Regions from separate parts of the Peribacillus sp. CSMR9 genome, predicted to be linked through region 1. Evidence: predicted binding sites of a transcription regulator. Region 1 holds the regulator's gene; the other holds the start of a gene.

Evidence for each region. The regulator Rex, encoded in region 1, represses fermentation and respiration genes when NADH is low (regulators of the CRP and FNR family bind a similar motif). The targets are predictions, from matches to a motif close to TTGTGAAATATTTCACAA.
Region 2: N9I19_RS20060 (L-lactate dehydrogenase) is a predicted target of Rex. The motif match lies at 5,787-5,804, and genes of this name have one in related genera.

Annotation. Positions count from the first base shown of each region.
Region 1 is NZ_JAOPHO010000053.1:16,709-26,863, reverse strand. Features, by position in the region: gene N9I19_RS18765 (ABC-F family ATP-binding cassette domain-containing protein) at 1-1,172, opposite strand, end outside; gene moaC (cyclic pyranopterin monophosphate synthase MoaC) at 1,304-1,810, shown strand; gene N9I19_RS18755 (redox-sensing transcriptional repressor Rex) at 1,841-2,503, shown strand; gene N9I19_RS18750 (YdiK family protein) at 2,534-2,746, opposite strand; gene N9I19_RS18745 (CPBP family intramembrane glutamic endopeptidase) at 2,743-3,468, opposite strand; gene groES (co-chaperone GroES) at 3,805-4,089, shown strand; gene groL (chaperonin GroEL) at 4,149-5,786, shown strand; partial or broken gene N9I19_RS25490 (IS6 family transposase) at 6,251-6,402, opposite strand; gene N9I19_RS18725 (sensor histidine kinase) at 6,594-7,934, shown strand; gene N9I19_RS18720 (response regulator) at 7,931-8,563, shown strand; gene N9I19_RS18715 (peptide MFS transporter) at 9,065-10,155, shown strand, end outside.
Region 2 is NZ_JAOPHO010000062.1:4,401-14,555, reverse strand. Features, by position in the region: gene N9I19_RS20085 (MFS transporter) at 1-870, shown strand, start outside; gene N9I19_RS20075 (RrF2 family transcriptional regulator) at 1,593-2,048, shown strand; gene N9I19_RS20070 (DsbA family oxidoreductase) at 2,122-2,832, shown strand; gene N9I19_RS20065 (L-lactate permease) at 3,171-4,745, opposite strand; gene N9I19_RS20060 (L-lactate dehydrogenase) at 4,788-5,720, opposite strand; gene N9I19_RS20055 (hypothetical protein) at 6,092-6,373, shown strand; gene N9I19_RS20050 (hypothetical protein) at 6,499-7,032, shown strand; gene N9I19_RS20045 (uroporphyrinogen-III synthase) at 7,213-8,028, shown strand; gene cobA (uroporphyrinogen-III C-methyltransferase) at 8,042-9,487, shown strand; gene N9I19_RS20035 (DUF4064 domain-containing protein) at 9,799-10,155, shown strand, end outside.

The sequences.
Region 1 (10,155 bases):
GTTCCAAAACGGAAATTCCCAGAAAGTGCAGGCAGCTTAGAGATGATCGTTTTCAATAACGTTGATTTTCCAACGCCATTTGGGCCAACAAGAGCTATGCTCTCTCCTTTTGTCATCCGGGAATTTATATTTTTTGATACCGTTTCCCCTTCGTAACCGATAGCCAAATCCTGTAGGTGTAGCACTTCATTTCCGCTTTGCCTTTCAATCTGGAAAGAGAAATTAGCGGATTTTTCATCACCTTGCGGCTTGTCCAATACATCCATCTTTTCGAGCTGTTTGCGTCTGCTTTGTGCTCTTTTCGTTGTGGAAGCCCTTGTGATATTGCGTTGGACAAAGTCGCGAAGCTTTTCGATTTCCCCTTGTTGTTTCTCGAAAAGCTTCATGTCCCGCTCATAATCTTCCGCTTTTCCCTCTAGGTAAGAACTATAATTGCCATAGTACTTTTTCATGTTATTCCGGGAAATTTCATATACCTGGTTTACAACTTTATCTAGAAAATAGCGGTCATGGGAAACAATAAGAACAGCTCCTTGGTAGCCTTGTAAATATTGTTCAAGCCAAGAAAGGGTTTCGATATCCAAATGGTTCGTTGGCTCATCCAGAATCAATATATCCGGTTTCCTTAAAAGCAGCTTCCCTAAAGCAAGTCTTGTTTTTTGCCCACCGCTTAAAGTGGAAATTGGGGTAGAATAGTCAAAATCAGCAAACTGAAGTCCATGCAATACTGAACGAATATCCGCTTCATATTGATAACCGCCCTTCTCTTTGAAAGCTACCATCAAACTGTCATATTCATTTAATACTTTTTGGTAAATTGCTTCATTTTCAAAGATGTCAGGTCTGGCCATATCAGCCTCAAGGCGACGCAGTTCTTTTTCTTGTTCTATTAGGTCATTGAATACAGTCAGCATTTCATCCCAAATGGTCAGTTCTGATTCCAGTCCCGTGTCCTGTGCCATATATCCGATGGTGACACCTTTTGGTTTGATTATTTCACCGCCATCATGGGAAAGCTGCCCGGCTATGATTTTTAGCAGAGTAGATTTTCCAGCGCCATTTCGGCCGACAAGTGCAATTCTATCCTTATTTTGAACTTCGAGCTTCATATTTGATAAAATAAGTTCAGCTCCATAATATTTCGATAGTTGATTGATTTGTAATAAAATCATAGATTTCACCTCAATTGATTATTGTTAGTGTAACGTATTATAGTTATTATCGGCAACAGCTTGGTTCCAAGCAAAAACAAGCTATTACATAAAGTGGAATAATAGTGTATGATTTAGGAGGGGTTACTTAAATGGGAGACTTAACGCATTTTAATGAACAAGGCCGGGCTAAGATGGTTGATGTGACTGCTAAGCCTGAAACATCCCGGACGGCAATAGCTCAATCGAGCATTTTATTGAACGATGAAATATATGAGTTGGTCACGAACCAGAAAATGAAAAAAGGTGATGTACTGGCCGTTGCACAGGTTGCAGGAATCATGGCCAGCAAAAATACATCCAATATAATTCCAATGTGCCACCCTATTGCTCTGCAAGGGGTCAATATAGCCTTTGAATGGGAAAAAGAAGATGAAGGATATAGGCTTAGGATTGAAACGGAAGCTAAGACAAAAGGGAGTACAGGTGTGGAAATGGAAGCGTTAACAGCTGCAACCGTGACTGCCTTGACTATTTATGACATGTGTAAGGCCCTTGATAAGGGAATGGTAATCGGGCCTACATTCTTAGTGGAGAAAACAGGCGGAGTGTCTAGTAACGATTATAAAAGACAAGTAATTCAAACAGATAGAGATTAAGTTGAAAAGCATGTGTGAAGGCGGGGAAGAATGATGAACCATGACCCAAAGATACCGCAGGCAACAGCCAAAAGGTTGCCATTGTATTATCGATTTTTAAAGAACTTACATTCCTCAGGCAAACAAAGAGTTTCCTCGGCAGAGCTAAGCGAAGCTGTAAAGGTGGATTCTGCGACCATTCGCCGTGATTTTTCCTACTTTGGAGCGCTTGGAAAAAAAGGCTACGGCTACAATGTCAATTATTTATTATCCTTCTTTAGAAAAACACTAGATCAAGATGAACTGACAAAAGTCGCTTTAATCGGAGTGGGGAATTTAGGGACTGCTTTTTTAAATTACAATTTCATTAAAAATAATAATACGAAGATTGAAATGGCATTTGAAGTTTCAGAAGATAAGGTCGGCAAGCAAATAGCTGATGTGCCAATCTATCATATGGATCAAATCGATACACTATTGCAGGAAAATAATATTACTGCGGCTATTTTGACAGTGCCTGCTCAGGTAGCACAGACGATAACCGATCGTCTAGTCAAAGCTGATATAAAAGGAATATTGAATTTCACACCTGCACGGCTGACGGTACCCCCATCCATAAGGGTTCACCACATTGACCTGGCCGTGGAGCTTCAGTCGCTCATCTACTTTCTGAAACATTATCCTGTAGTGGAAGAAGCTGCATTGGAGGAATGAAAAAAAACGCTGCATCTTCGCAGCGTTTTTTTATTTTTTCTTATTTTTTTGGGCGGCTTTAATCTTAAAGTGAAGCATGATCATGCGTAATCCCGATCCAAAGTCTAAAGTCGCAATTAGTACAAGTATGTAGGCAAAGATTCCCCATCCGGAAGAACTGACGGTTTGAATCGCGATAGCGGTAAAAAGAGCTCCTAAGCCTGCATAGATGATACCCATGAATAATGGTGATTGACGTTTCATAATAAACCTCCGATGAAGGCCTGTGCAGTATCTAGCATCTTCTCAATATCATCCCGATTTACAACTTGAAAGATGATAACAAGCGTATTCATCGCAATATGTGCGCTCATGGAAACGAGGATGCGGCCCGTTTTCGCATAAAGAAAAGCAAAGGTAAAACCCATTGCCGAATATAAAAGAAGATGTTCCAATTCACCATGCGCCAAGCCAAAAATAACTGAACTGAGTAAAGCAGAAATAAAGAAGTTAAAGCGTTTATGAAGTGATCCGAAAATGATTTTCCGAAAAATGATTTCTTCCAATATAGGTCCAATAACTGAAGTGACGAAAATGACTATGGGAACTTGGTAAATGAGTGAAATGAGCTGCTGTGTATTTTCAGATTCAGACTCCACCCCAAGCATCTGTTCAATGTATCCAGCAATGCTTTGCGCAAAAAGAGCGAGGAACACTCCGGCAAATGCCCATAATATGGACGTGGGAATGGAAGCTGGAGTGCTTCTGTCCATTTTTTCCTTCATATCTTTTCTCATTAAAAACAGGATCAAGGATAGAGCAACGAAAAAGCTGAATACGATCCAGTATGCTGCAGACTTCACCTGGAGTTCATCAGCAGTCATTCCAGTTGAAGACCCGATCAGCATGAAAAGAGGTACCCCAACAATACTGGATAATTGCATGGAAATGTAGGTGATGATGACGAACCAATATTCTTTTTTCAAAAATGAAAACTCCTTTTATTTAGTCACCCATTCCGCTTAGAACGTTCCTGATATGGGGACAATCTATAAACGCATACTCCAAAATGGTATCAAATAATGAGACAGAACACCACTTAAAGGTACCCCTAACAAAACATTTTAGCACCTTTGTTAAAAGAATCATTATGCTAAAGTAGTATACCCGAAATTTATCAGAAATTAATAAAAAATTTTCGATAAGATACTTGCAAAAAAGGCTCGGTTTATTTAATATTATAAATGTGTTAGCACTCGATGGTGAAGAGTGCTAATAATCATGAAACAAATTATCAAGAGAATATGAGGAGGTTGTTTCACTTGTTAAAACCATTAGGTGATCGCGTTATTATTGAACTAGTTCAATCTGAAGAAAAGACTGCAAGCGGTATTGTTCTTCCTGATACTGCAAAAGAAAAGCCACAAGAAGGTAAGGTAGTAGCTGTTGGTACTGGCCGTGTCCTTGAAAATGGCGAACGTGTTGCTTTAGAGGTTGCCCAAGGCGATCTAATTATCTTCTCAAAATATGCAGGTACTGAAGTTAAATACGAAGATACTGAATACTTAATTTTACGTGAAAGCGACATTCTAGCTGTTATCGGCTAATTATACATCATACTTAACTGAACGAAAATTTTCTTAAAATTTTAGGGAGGTACTTATAAATGGCTAAAGAAATTAAATTTAGTGAAGAAGCTCGCCGTTCCATGCTTCGTGGTGTGGACGCACTTGCAGATGCAGTTAAAGTAACGCTTGGACCAAAAGGTCGTAACGTGGTTCTGGAGAAAAAATTCGGTTCACCGCTTATCACAAATGACGGTGTGACGATCGCTAAAGAAATTGAATTGGAAGATGCATTCGAAAACATGGGTGCGAAATTGGTTGCTGAAGTAGCGAGCAAAACAAACGACGTAGCTGGTGACGGTACAACTACTGCAACGGTTCTAGCGCAAGCGATGATTCGTGAAGGTCTTAAAAACGTAACAGCTGGTGCAAACCCAATGGGTATCCGTAAAGGAATCGAAAAAGCGGTTAATACTGCAATTGCAGAATTAAAAGCTATTTCTCAACCTGTTGAAAACAAAGAATCGATTGCACAAGTTGCTGCTATCTCTTCAGCTGATGAAGAAGTGGGCCAACTGATTGCTGAAGCTATGGAACGTGTTGGTAACGACGGCGTCATCACAATCGAAGAGTCTAAAGGTTTCACAACTGAATTGGACGTTGTAGAAGGTATGCAGTTCGACCGTGGATATGCTTCTCCTTATATGGTTACAGATTCAGATAAAATGGAAGCTGTTTTAGATAATCCATATATCTTAATCACGGATAAAAAAGTAACGAATATCCAAGAAATCCTTCCTGTACTTGAGCAAGTTGTTCAACAAGGGAAACCACTATTATTGATTGCTGAAGATGTAGAAGGCGAAGCGCTTGCAACTCTTGTTGTGAACAAACTTCGTGGAACATTCAATGCAGTTGCGGTTAAAGCTCCTGGATTCGGTGACCGTCGTAAAGCAATGCTTGAAGACATCGCAGCTCTTACAGGCGGCGAAGTAATCACTGAAGAAATCGGACTTGATCTTAAATCTGCAACAATCGAATCTTTAGGACGTGCTTCTAAAGTGGTTGTTACAAAAGAAAATACAACAATCGTTGAAGGTTCTGGAGATACAGCTCAAATTCAAGCTCGTGTAAACCAAATCCGTGTTCAATTAGAAGAAACAACTTCTGAATTTGACCGTGAAAAATTACAAGAACGCCTTGCTAAATTAGCTGGCGGTGTAGCGGTGATCAAAGTCGGTGCAGCTACTGAAACGGAATTAAAAGAACGTAAACTTCGTATTGAAGATGCATTGAACTCCACTCGTGCCGCTGTTGAAGAAGGTATCGTAGCCGGTGGTGGTACAGCACTTCTTAACGTATACAATAAAATCGCTGAAATTCAAGCGGAAGGCGACGTAGCAACAGGCGTGAAAATCGTTCTTCGTGCTATCGAAGAGCCTGTTCGTCAAATCGCTCACAATGCTGGACTTGAAGGCTCTGTAATCGTAGAGCGCCTTAAAGGCGAAGCAGTTGGTACTGGCTTCAATGCAGCTACTGGACAATGGGTGAACATGATCGAATCCGGTATCGTCGATCCTACAAAAGTAACTCGTTCAGCTCTACAAAACGCTGGTTCTGTAGCAGCCATGTTCTTAACAACAGAAGCTGTTGTAGCTGACAAACCAGAACCTGCTGGTGCTGGCGGCATGGGCATGCCTGATATGGGCGGCATGGGCGGAATGGGCGGCATGATGTAATCATCGCTTAAATCCCTTAATATAGGGGTTTAACGAGGATTCAGAGTGAATGCTCACCAAACATGTGAATATTTTTAAAGTTGAAGGCCTCCCACAGTTTACTGTGGGGGCCTTTTTCTTTGTTGTCAGTCATGTGAGCATACATCGTTATGTGAGACTGTATGCCCTAATTGTTGTTTCAGTAACTATGCGTGCTGAACGATTGCTGCGTAATTTCCTTATTGGTATATGCGGTAACTTCCTAATAAGAAGTTGTAACCGTATTGCAGGCAGTTTTTGCACTAATGACTTGTATAAAAACATAGAGATCTAATATTCTTTTCATCTATGAATCATGATGCTACTATGTATTCAATCTCGCATTGGACAGACTTCACCCCTTGTTGAAGTGATCCTTTTTTCAGCCCAACAGTTCATCTCCACTTTATAGATATCTGTTTGGCTATTCGAAATGTTTTTAATCCTAGCATAGAACGGACTTTCTTATCCAACTCAGGAACATATTGAAGGACCAACGCAGTAGAGCTATGGATAAGCATCGTTCCTCCATGATTTTCATAAAATCATGAAAACGCAAGTTGTACCGAAGGAACCACCTTACTGTGTGAATAATAATTTCAAGTACATAATGCTTCTAAAGAGATTACTTGCAGGATGTTCGGATTTTTACACCAGAACCCATTTTTTGTAATTTTCATAATTACGATGAATTGCGTATAATGGAAGGGTATACATGAACTTAAAATAAATCCGAAATGAAAGAATGGTCATCATTCTATTCTATAAGCAATTAAAGGTGAAATGATTATGATATCTAGTCTTATGAAGTCTTGGACAATATGGATGAAAATTGGTGTAATGTTATTCGGGGTATTCTTATTATCGTGGTTGGGCCCTGACGAAATTGGCCTGACTGATTTTCTTATTTCATTAAGAGAAGATGAAGAAACAGGAAATAAGTTAATGCTTGCCGTTTTTTTGTTAGTGTCTTTAAATACAGTTTTAGCTTTGTTTCATTATATTGGTGCACTGCTGTTGGGAGACGAAATCGCTGCTCGTTTAAACCGTCCATGGTTAAAAATCATCATTCCTCTTATTGTTATTCCTCTCGACTATATCGTGATAAATGCTTATTATTCATTAACATACTCATTTAGCGCCTATGCGTTGTTATTGTTGTTCGCAATCTTATTATTGCAAGCCTTTGAAAAGGATAGGCTAAAGCCAATTATTAAATCAATTATTTGTTCTCAATTAATCTTTGGGATTGAATGGCTGAATGAGATTCCTTCTTTATCCCAATATGGATTTGGCCAAGGGTCGCTTTCAATGGAATTAAAAGATATAGCAGTTCAAGTTGGATTTGAGCAATCTTTAACATTGTACAGTTTAACTTTGTGTTTAATTTTTGTTATTAATGCTGTTATTTTAGCTGTGTATTTTTCATTAGCTGAACAAAAGTGGCGGATAAAGCAAGAGCTTCATTATGCGCAATTAGAAGCGATGCAGTCAAGGTCAGGACGGGAAGCACTCTATCTGGTCCATGATTTAAAAACGCCTCTCACAGCAATTGAGGGGCTAAATTCTTTAATTAGTTTGAAAGTGGACGATTCTAAAATTAAAGAATATTGTCAAAAGATTTCATCATCGATTCATTCCGTTAGCGACATGATTTCTGAGATTTTATATGATGATAAAAAACATTGGTGCCGTATAAAAGATTTAGTTGGATACGTCAAAGCAAGCAGACTGAGCGGGACAAATCTTAATCTGAAGGTAGACTTTCAAACAGATCCCGAAATTAAAATTTTCATTAATAAAATCCGAATGACAAGGGCATTAGTGAACTTAATTGACAATGCTTACGATGCAGTGAATGGAATAGAAGATGGTAAGATTTTGCTTAAGATAAAAACCTATGAAAATGAACTTTGGTTGGGCGTATCAGATAATGGGATAGGGATTTTACCTAAAGAGCAGGAGAAAATATGGAAAGCTGGGTTCAGTACAAAATCGCATCCAGGGATGGGATTAGCTTTCGTACGACAAGTTGCTAAAGGACATGGTGCATCTTTGGAAATTGATAGCAAGCTTGGACACGGGACAACAATTTGGATTAAACTAGCCGAGAGGAGTGTGTCAAGATGAACATTTTAGTCATTGATGATGATGCATCAATTCAATATATGCTAAGTGAAATTTGTGAATTTGCCGGCTGGAATGTAGATACGGCTAACAACGGAAAAGAAGGGTTAAATGTGTTTGCAGAAAAAGGAGCGGATGTTGTTTTAGTGGATTATCATATGCCGGAAATGGACGGAATAAAAACGGTGGGTGAGCTCCGTACCCTTAATGCTGATGTTCCGATTCTTGTATTGACAGTCGATGAACGACAGGAAATTGCTGATCGCTTTCTTGAAGCAGGCGCAACGGATTTTGCATTAAAGCCTGTAAAAGCGCCTGATCTGATTTCAAGGATTCAACTGCATGCACGCCTTGCAAAATTAACTCAATCAGCTACGCAGCAAAAATTCAGTGAAGAAAAGGATGTATTTGTAACAAAGGGAATTAGTAAGAGAACACTTCGTCACGTTAGTGATTTTCTGCATTCTAATCGTGAACCTTTTTCTGTTGATACAATTTCTAAAGAAGTTGGTTTGGCTTATCCGACCGTCTATCGCTATATTATGCATTTACTTGATGAAGGAAAAGTGGAAATTATTGTGAGTTATCAAAAAATAGGAAGACCGAAAAATTTATATCAATGGATTGACTAAGAAACTGCCTTAATACTAGGCAGTTTTTTTATTATGATGGGGGCCTCTGTTGCTGCACAGACCGCAAATGCAGCAAGACTTTTTTTCTTTTTTTTCTGTATTTTTATATTTTCTGATAATATAAAATTTTTTTACAACACTAAATATTCTTGAAAGTTTACATACTTTCAACCTCCTTTTTCAAGCAATAAGAATTTTTTCATTTAGAGAGATTGATTACACAGAGGGGTGACATTGTTAGTGGACTAAGAACGTTGACTCGGTTCTGGTGTAACCTTAAATGTTATCAAAATAAACACGAAAATATAGTATAAACACCGAACATGGAAGTTTGCTATCTGATTCATTTTGCACCAGAGACAAGATCGGAAATGAAAACGCTTACTGAAGATGTGTTGGGTGGCCTTCAGCGTTAGATCTAATAAAAAAATACAATTATATTGTGAACGTAAACGATTGGTGGATGGTTTAATATTCAACCATATTGAGGAGGACTTTATTATGCAAGCACTATTAAAAGAAGAAGTTCAGCAGCCAAACCCGTCCAGGAAAAAGCATCCTCTTGGATTGTATATGCTGTTCGCGACTGAGGCATGGGAGCGCTTCAGTTATTACGGAATGAGAGCAATCCTTGTTCTTTACTTAACGGCAACTGTTGTAAACGGCGGGCTTGGAGTCGACAAATCTACGGCTATGGGCATATACGGATTCTTTACTGGTGCCGTTTATATTACGCCAATGATTGGCGGATACTTAACTGACCGTTTCATAGGCAGAAGATTGGCGATTACGATTGGTGGCATTTTAATGGCGCTTGGTAACTTTTCGCTATTCGCAAGTCAGAGTTTGACGGCGCTTTACATTGGTCTTGGTTTATTGATTATCGGTAATGGTTTCTTCAAGCCAAACATCTCGACAATTGTTGGTGATCTTTATGAAGACAACGATCCGCGTCGTGATGGAGCTTTCACCATCTTCTATATGGGTATTAACGTTGGGGCTTTCTTCGCACCATTAATAGTTGGACTTATGAGCTATAAATATGGGTTCCTGACAGCAGCAATTGGCATGATTGTAGGGCAGTTAGTTTTCAACTTATTAGGCAATCGTTATTTAGGCGATATCGGTAAAGAACCTACTGGTAAACCGGAAGTTACAGCTGGTCAAAAATCAGCTGCACCGTTAACGAAAAGAGAACAAAAACGTACAGCGGCTATCGTGATTTTGGCAGTCTTCGTTATTGCGTTCTGGGCCGCTTTCGAGCAGGCAGGAAGTTCATTGACATTGTATGCCAATGACCAAATTGATCGGACTGTATTTGGTTTTGAGGTTCCGACTGCTTGGTTCCAATCATTGAACCCATTATTCATCGTGATTTTAGCGCCAATCATGTCTGCTTTATGGTACAAGCTTGGCAGCTCAAAACGCGGTGACTTAAAAACTCCAACGAAGATGGCTCTTGGTTTGGTCACTGTTGGTTTAGGTTTCTTAGTACTGCTTCCTGCTGTTATGTATACAGGAAACGATACAGCGCTGAAAGTAAATATCCTGTTCATGATTGTAACGTATTTCCTTCATACATTAGCCGAATT
Region 2 (10,155 bases), on a different contig from region 1:
GCGCGTGTGATACCAGCCATTTTTCATCCAATCTATTTTTCAGCAGCTTTTACATTGGCTACTAACTCAGTTCGTAAAGAAGAAGCTCCAAAAGCTGTTTCAAAAGTTTTTATTGGAGTATCTGCGGGAATGGTACTTGGTGTACCTATCGCAAGTTTTCTTGCCAGCACAGTTTCATTTCAAATATCAATGGCATTTTTTGCCATCGTGAACTTTATAGTATTTATGGCTACATTAGCATTTTTCCCTTCTATGCCTGTTAAAGAAAGACTTTCTTACGGAGCTCAATTATCGGTATTAAAAAAACCAATTACTTGGCTTTCCATTGTTGCTGTCATTTTACTAAATTCAGCCGTATTTGGGGTGTATAGTTATCTTGCTGAGTATCTTAAAACCGTTACGAATACCTCCGGGAAATCGATTAGTTTAATGTTAGTCATATTCGGGGGGGCAAATATTATTGGAAACATTGTGGCAGGGAAGTTACTTACTAAAGATGCCATCAAATCTGTAGTATCTTTTCCTTTTGCATTGGGAGCCGTTTATATCATATTATTCTTATTAGGACAGTTTACTTTTCCTATGGCTATCATTACTTTGATTTGGGGAATATTGGCTGGTATAGGAACTAATATTAATCAATATTGGATTACGTCTGCAGCTCCAGAAGCTCCTGATTTCGCTAATGGATTATTTTTATCATCCGTTAACTTAGGAACAACAATTGGCACAGCTGCAGGTGGATTATTTATTTCAGAATTAGGTACACAATACGTCGTATTAGTGGGATTATTATCGTTAATATTAGGGTTGGTATTCATATTACTAAGAAACTATATGTATAGTCCTACAAACCAAATTTCTGGATAAGGAATTAATTAAACATCCTTTATAAAAAGGCTAGGTATGTCTGAATTGTCCCCTTTGTAAAGGACATTAAAAAAAAGTTAGGCAACCTGAAGGAGATGCTGTCTTTATTTTGCAGGCGGCATCTTTTTTAGATTCCATTGTCCTCGATAATGGTTGTAATAGATCATATAACTTTTTACTTGCGGTTCACATCTTTTAAGGTCTTACAGTTGATTAAATCCATTTCATCTTTAAAATGACCAAAGAATGATTCTTGCGAGGCATTACCCCAACAGTTTCCACGGCGTGACATGGATTGTCCTAATTTCATTTTCTTCACCAACTTTTGAAACTGGGGATTGGTATACGAATGAATAAATCCGTCTTTCATAAAATGCGAATGATTGGTTTTAATTTATGTAGCGAATTTAAGGCAATATCTAAGGTGATCTTATCCGATATTTCATAGGCTGACGGCATCCTGCCCGTTGTGCCGATCCAGCTGATATCCATTATGAATAAAGCGGGTGCCAATAGCAGGGCGCTAAAACTAAAGATGACAGTATTGCGCCAAGTATGACGAGTAAATAGGGGGATTTTTCCTTCATGGAAGATCTCCTGTGATACAGATTTACCATTTAGCCTATATGTTTGAATCGATTAAGTCCAAGGGTCCATTTGTTCGGGAGAACGTAACATAGTATAATGGGCTTACTATGGATAGGGGTGTAAGGGGGATAAGCATGTCATCAGGTAATCGAAATAATCAAATTGGACCGCCGCGGTTTGCTATTGCCATTCACTCTCTGGTTTGGCTCGCACAAAGCGAAAAGCTCCTTACAAGTTCCGTAATCGCCTTAAAGGTTAAATCACATGCCACTTTTTTACGAAGGGTGATGGCTCAGCTTGCAGCGGCGGGGATCGTCGAAACAAAGGAAGGACGGGAAGGCGGATATAGCTTGAAGGTGGCTGCCTCTCAGCTTACTTTGGCAGATGTGTATCAAGCGGTACGGCCGGAATGTCTAGTTTGTATGGAAACGAGCGAATGCGGTGAAGTAGGGAAGCAGCTGGATACGGCTTTGGAGGAAATCATGAATGAGGCCGAAAAGGAAACATTGCGCTTATTAAAGGGCTATACATTAGAAGAATTCATGAAAAAAGTCGATTTGGCCAATTTTGAAAATGAGTGTCTAGGGTAATATCCTTGCAAGAGGATACCCAAGATTATATAATGTGCTTAATGCGATTGCATTTAAATGAGGGGGTATTTACATGAAGGTGGAAATTTGGTCGGATTATCAATGTCCGTTTTGTTATATAGGGAAGCGTCGATTCGAAGAGGCTTTGAAACAATTTGAAAATAAAGCTCAGGTAGAGGTTTCATTTCGCAGTTTTGAGTTGAACCCAGAGGCTGAGCGGGATATCAATATGTCTCAAAATGAAATGCTGGCCAAGAAATACGGCATGTCTCACGCGGATGTGGAAGCGAACAATCAAAACCTGACACAGCAGGCTAAAGAATTGGGTCTCGAATATCATTTGGACAAAGTGGTTTTAACGAATTCTTTCGATGCTCACCGCTTGATGCATTTCGCTGAATCAAAAGGTAAAGAGAATGAAATGAACGAGATCCTGTTCAAAGCATACTTTACCGAAGGCAAGCATATTGGCGATCATGCTATATTGGTTAATTTAGCTGAAGAGGCTGGCCTTGATAAGTCTGAAGCAGAAGCCATGCTGGGAGGAACGGCATTCACGACGGAAGTAAGGGGCGATGAGCAGGAAGGAAGCCAGCTTGGAATTACAGGCGTTCCATTCTTTGTCATTAACCGCAAGTATGGCATCTCCGGCGCACAGTCAGCAGAGGCGTTCCTGGATACGCTGAAAAAAATATGGGCTGAGGAAAATCCGCTGCAAATGGTGAATGATCCAGCAACGGGCGATGCTTGTACGGACGGTTCTTGTAACGTGCCGGAAAAATAAACCGGCTAGGAAGGACAAGAGCTTTTGCTTTAAATGTAAGGCTCTTTTCGTAAAGATTGTTGTTTTTAAAACGAAACTATTTAAGGTTGATTGGAGCGGAAGTGCGAGACTCCTGCGGGAGCAGCGGGACAGGTGAGACCCCACAGGCGTTTACGCCGAGGAGGCTCACCGCCCGCCCCGCGGAAAGCGAGCATCTGGAGGGGAAATCAACCACAACTCACTACCTGGTAAATAGCAACAAAGTATGTGAAAACAGCCAAATGTAAAAAAGGCTGCATTCAAGATGAACTGATCATCTTGGATGCAGTCTTTTTCGAAGCCGTGAGTTTTACTTGGATTCAATTAAAGAATAGCGATAAAATAAATGTCCAAATGCACACGAAGGCTAATAACCCAAAGCTGTATTTCAATGTCATTTTCGTTAAAGCGGATTCTTTTCCGGTTTCGCCAACTGCAGCCGTCGCGATTACAATCGATTGTGGAGAAACGAGCTTTGCCATGACGCCCCCGGCAGTGTTTGCGGAAACCAATAATGATGAGTTTGTCCCTATGATGTTGCCTGCCGTAGCCTGTATTGGAGCAAATAACGAATTGTTATTCACTACAGATCCAGTCATGAACACGCCGATCCATCCTAATAGCGGTGATAATAGCGGGAAGATTTGTCCTGTTGTCGCAACCGCTTCCCCCAAAACATTTGTTAATCCACCATATGACATCAATTTGGCTATGCCGATGATCGCACAGATCATGATGATTGGAATCCGAAACTCTAAAACCGTTTTTTTTAGGAGGGAAAGACCTTCACTGACATTAATGGCTTTCGTCGTAGCGATGGTCGTCAGCGCAGCCAATAAGATCGCTGTTCCCGTTGCACCGATTAAATCAATGCCGATCGTAATCGAAGATCCCGGAAATATGAATTTCAGGACAGCCGATTCAAGGATACCTCCTTGAGAGAACAGTCCTTTAAAGGCAGGAAAGCTCCAAATCAGAACAAATAGCGTCAATAGATAAAATGGAGACCATGCCTTTACGATATCACCCATTGAATGTTTTTCGAATTCAAATTCCTTGCCGTTGAGTAAAAATAAATGTTTAGGCTGCCACTTATTAAGAAATAACGCCAGCACCCCCATGGTTAAGAGAGATGGAATAATGTCAGCTAACTCTGGGCCTACAAAAACGGTCATGATCGCCTGGGACACTGTATAAGTAGTCGAAGTCACTAATATGGCCGGCAATACTTCTCTGATCCCCTTAACGCCATCCATCAGCCATATTAATAAAAACGGAATAGTAAAGTTAATGAGCGGCAGTGTTAAGGCTGTTATCATGGACACATTGATCGATGTTACATTTTCCAAGCCGAATGTCCCGATGATACCAACCGGTATACCGATTGCCCCGAATGCTCCCGAAGCACCATTTGCTATTAGACAGAGCATCGCTGCCTGTAAAGGCTTGAATCCCAATGAAACCAATAGGACGGCGCAGATTGCGATCGGTACACCAAAACCTGCTGCTCCTTCAAGAAAGGCGTTAAAGCAAAAACCAATAAGTAAGAGCTGAAGGCGTTGGTCTTGTGAAATCCCTGCTATGCTACCGCGTAACACCTCGAACTTTCCGGATTTAACAGAGATTTTATATAACCAGACCGCCATCACGATGATATAGCCAATCGGCCATATCCCTTGGAACGTACCTTGAACCACACTTCCGATTGCTTCTCCCAAAGGTAGATTAAAGAGGAAAAGGACGATAAGAAAGGTAACAAATAAGTTTAGAAGGGCTGCGTGGATTCCTTTCATCTTAAAAATCGTCAAGCATAATAGAAATAAAAGGATCGGTATAGCTGCAACTAATGCTGAAATGGCAAGATTATTAAATGGGTTGTATGTTTGTACTAACATAATGACAGCTCCCTGCGTAAGAAATTCTGGTTAGTGTATGAACTACTCCCAAAATTGGGCTTGAATATCTTGAAGCGTATGAACAGAGCGGGCAAACTGTTCTTTTTCGCTCTCGTTTAGGGTAAGCTCGACAATGTTTTTTGCGCCTGTGCGATTAATGACTGTAGGGGTACCAATATAAACATTACTATGGCCATATTCGCCTTCCAACAATGAGCCAACCGGTAAGACGACATTTTCATTCTTTAATATCGCTTTTGTGATTCTCGCCAATCCCATGGCGATTCCATAATACGTAGCACCCTTCGACTCAATGATCTGGTATGCAGCATCACGGACTTGAACGGCAATCTCTTTTTTTCTTGCTTCATTTAATTTTGGAGCTATCTGCAATCCGGAAAAATTGGCAGAGCTCCAAACCGGAAGTTGTGAATCACCATGTTCACCAATGATATAGGCATGGATACTTGTAGGTGCGGTATTAAATTCTTGCCCTAATAAAGAGCGGAATCTTGCAGAATCCAATATAGTCCCTGAACCAATCACTTTTTCTTTCGGTAAACCGGAAAATTTCCATGTCGCATATGCCAAAATGTCTACTGGATTCGTTGCGACCAAGAAAATGCCATTAAATCCAGCTTTCATGATGCTGCCTACGATCGATTCAAAAATGTTCATGTTTTTCCTTACAAGATCTAGCCTGGTTTCTCCAGGCTTTTGAGCGGCTCCAGCACATATGACTACGATTGCAGCATCCCTACAGTCCTCGTATGATCCGGATTTTATATTCATGGCACTAGGCGCATACACAAGACCATGATCTAGGTCCATAACATCGCCTTTCGCTTTTTCTTGATTCAAATCGACAAGAACCAACTCATCACATATTCCTTGATTCATCAAAGCATAGGCATAACTAGATCCAACTGCACCAGTACCAACTAAAACGACTTTATTTCCCTGTGTAGAATTCATAATGAATACCTCCAATTTTTTCGAAAGTAAAAAACTTCCTTAAAAGGGTATCTCCATCCTTTTAATATGTGAAATATTTCACAAGAGGTTGTAAAAAATTTTTCAGGTTGCATGTTTTTATGTTTGCAGATCTGTAATAAACAATAACATTGTGAATTATTTCACAATGTTATTGTACTACATAGCACTATAACATTACAACAAACAAAAATATTAATTAGGTTTTTTTTACATGATAGTAGCACCGTTTGCAGTAGTTGTCGGATCGGATCTGAGCAAAGTGAAGGCAGTTTAAAAAGGAGATGATACATGAAGCAAAGAATATAGTGTAAAGAAGGGATTTTCCGAAATAAAATAAAGGAGCTAAAAAGGTGTATATCATAATTGGAATACTAGTCGTCGTGATTGCATGTGTATTAACTGTCAAAATAATTTCCTATAAATACTGGACTTGTATCTATACGGCATTTGGAAATGATAATTATTTTAAGGTGATAGCGAAATTGGAAAACGAGGGTATACAATTCAAAACGAAAACGCCTATGAATTTAGGTTCCCAGGATTTTCAAAATCGCCATAAAACTACTCAATATGATGTTTTTGTGAAAAAAGAACATGAGCAAATTGCCCAAAGGGCCGTGCACAAGAATTGATAAATGGAAACTGGCTGTCCTGGTGGCAGTCTTTTTTTTACTTGGAAGGAAAGTTAAAAGGAGAGAATTTAAATTTAATGAAGAATTTGGGCTTATAAATAATTTCGGAGAAAGGGAATTGAAAGATGAAAAAACAATTGCTTAAAATTTCTGAAAGAGAAGAGTTTGTCGAATTATACTCGGATACAAATGATTTAAGGAAATTTGGTGTGGCTAAGATACTAAAAGTGTCAGATGCGTTTGTAGTGGCAGCTAATATTACTTCAACCGGGCTGTATGATGGATACAGTTTACTTTATCTTGAAAGCATTCACCAAATCAATCTCAATACGAAATACATTAAGAAAATCAAGAGATTATATGTGGCAAAAAAACAAAATCATATTGAATTCGTTGATGGAAATGAAGATTTACTTTTGAGTTTTCTGGATTTTGCACATGAAAATAACTTCATGGTTTCAGTTGAACTTTTTAATGCGGGATATGGTGATGTGCAGGGTTTTATTAAAAACCTGGAAGATGATATATTTGTAATTTCAATGGTGAACGAAGTGGGGGAGCTTGATGGTGAAGCATTCATTAAGTCGGATGCCATACATACCATTACGTGTGATGGTGAAAATGAATTCAATTTAATGCATTTATACTTCAGGAAATGAAAGTTCAAGGGTAATGCTGCTTTCTGCAAAGTGCTGCTAACCTATAATTTAATAGAGGATAAAAGAAAGAAAAAGGCGCAGATACTTTTGTTTTTTATAGTTTCAAAGACTGAAAATTTGTATAATGGTTGAGATGGATTAGAGGTTTCAAAAATGAATGTACATATAGGAGGGGCATGGATGAGTAAGCTTAATGGCAGGACCATTGCTTTATTGGGAGCGAGGAAGACGGAAGAACTTAGTAAAATCGTTGATAATCTTGGGGGAGTCCCGCTCGTTCGTCCAGCACAGGGGACGGTATTCCTTGATGATTCCCATTTGGAAGAGGATGTCACCCGTTTGATGGCAGGAGAGTTCGATTGGATCATCCTGACGACGGGGGTGGGGACGGAACTATTATATAAAACGGCATTGAAGATGGAAGCGGGAAATCGTTTCATAGAAGCTTTGCAGTCCATGAAAATTGCGGCTAGGGGCTATAAAACAGTGAATATGCTGAAAAAACTCGGCTTGCAGCCATTAATCCGTGATGATGATGGCAGTACGGCAGGGCTCGTTAGAAATCTGGAAGGCCATCTGTCCGGAGATGTAATGGTCGCTTTGCAGCTTCACGGCGATCCAGCGCCTCTTTTGATGAATTGGCTGGATGAGCAAAAAGTGGAACATAAAGAAATCCTTCCATACGAACATATACCGCCCGAAAAAGAAACGATGCGTCAGCTGATCGAAGAAATTCTTGGAGGGAAGGTAGATTCTGTCGTGTTCACGAGCGCACCTCAGCCTCGGAATTTGATGAAATTTGCCCGTGAACAAGGTGTGGAAGATAAAATAATTGACTGGTTTAAATCCGATGTGATTGCTCTTGCTGTCGGAAAAGTAACGGCACAAGTGGTAATAGATGAAGGAATCAAGCGGGTCATATATCCAGAAGATCAACGGATGGGCAGTGCAATGGTGGAGCTGGTGAAATATTATCAGGGCATTGCAAGCAGATAAGGGTGAGTGCGGCATGAACAAGGGCAAAGTCTATTTTGTGGGGGCAGGTCCGGGTGATGTGGGCCTGATTACCGTAAAAGGACAAAAGGCGATCGAAAAAGCGGATGTCATTTTATATGACAGATTGCTAAATCCCAAACTATTGGAGGCTGCCACTCTTGATTGTGAGTTGATATATTGTGGTAAGACACCTTATACGAATGGTATCAGCCAAGGGGAGATAAATGAGCTGCTTGTGTCCAAAGCAATGGCAGGGCATCGGGTCGTCCGTTTGAAGGGCGGTGATCCTGCCGTCTTTGGAAGAGTCGGGGAGGAAGCGGGATCGTTGAAAGAACAGGGGATCCCATTCGAAGTCATTCCGGGGGTTACGTCTGGCATTGCCGCATCCATGTACGCAGGAGTTCCCGTCACGCATCGGGATTATGGACGTTCCTTTGCGATGGTTACGGCCCATGACCAAACGAAGAAGGATATAGATTGGAATGGGCTTGTGAATAGTATGGATACGGTTGCCTTTTATATGGGTGTGGCCAACCTTCCTTATATCCGCGAAAATTTGATCAATCATGGAAAGCCAGGGAATACGCCGGCACTCGTCATTCAATGGGGCACTTATGGAAGACAGGAAACGGTCGAGGGGACCTTGGACGATATCGTCGAAAGGGTATGTGAAAGGTCGCTTGGCAATCCGGCGGTCACCTTGATAGGAGATATCATTTCACTAAGGGGCAAACTGCAATGGTTCGAAAACAAGCCTCTTTATGGACAACGATTTTTAGTGGCCCGGACCGGGACGGCAAAGAGTTCATTGGCAGAAGCCCTGCATGAACTTGGCGGTGATATCATTGAGTTTCCTAAATGGAATGCGGCAAAAGTGAAAATTGAAGAAAGTCAGCTGCTCTCGTTTCTTTTGTATGATCGAATTCTCTTCACTTCACCCGAAAGTGTCCATGGGTTCTTAGATTTACTAGCTGAATATGCCATTGATTACCGCCGGATTTCTTCGGAACTTTATGTATTATCGAGGAAATCGAAGAAAGTTTTACAACAACGCGGACTGATGGCCAAGCTCAAATCCGAGATGGTGGAAACTGGAACACTGTTGGTAATTGGAGATAGGGAACAGGAACAAAATTCGGAATATGGGGCAGAAGCTTATTTTCAATCCATCGATAAATTTGTTGATGAAAGATTCCTTGAAATCCTTCCGGGAATGCTGGACGGGAAAGAAGTCGATACGGTACTTTTTTCGAATCAGCATTCAGTGGATATGCTGATGGAATACGGGAACAAGGCAGACGTGGATATTGAAGCGCTGCTAAATCAAGCCTCCATCGGGGTAATCGGGAAAAGCACCGGCAAAAGACTTGAAGACTATGGATTTGCACAAGATATGATGCCCAAAGAGCCGTCTGTCGAAGAATTGGTGGCGTTGATCGTGAATAGGAATGTTTATTAGACTCTGAAAAAAAACAGAGTCTTTTTCCTTTTTTTACCAAAAAAAACTGGTGTTAATGATATGCTTTTCCTTTGGGTATTTTTCGTAAATAGGGCGTTGGTTAGCTGCAATCATCATATTAATATTTAATTTTGCCATACTGCCTGTTCTTTTTTCAAAAGAGCTAAGCACTGGCACTTTTACTATGCATCAGGAAAAGGATGATACCCAATGGGCGCTCACGAGATTTCGTGGAGGAAGGAATAAAAGTCTTTTATTTCTTCCCAAATTGGGTATCATATATAAGTGACTTTTCTAGGGAGGCGAAGCAAATGAAACGCACATGGGAATTCGTATTAAGTATCATAGGCGTGAGTATCGCTGCGATTTCTTTAATCGTGACGATTATAGCGGCAGTTTATCTCAACAGTATCGATTTGACGGAAATGATGGACTACTCATTAATGACAGATTCCGAGTTTTCGACAACTGAGGTGGATATGTCAATCAAGTTGTTCATGGGCTTATTATGGGCGGGGGTCATATCGCTGTTTATTGCATTGGCAGGCGGCTTGATCGCTATCTTTCTATTAAAAGGCGGCAAAGCGAAGGGAGCCGGAATCTTAATGGTCATTACGGGCATTCTGACGGTCTTTCATGTATGGCCGCTTATCTTCTTCATCGTGCCG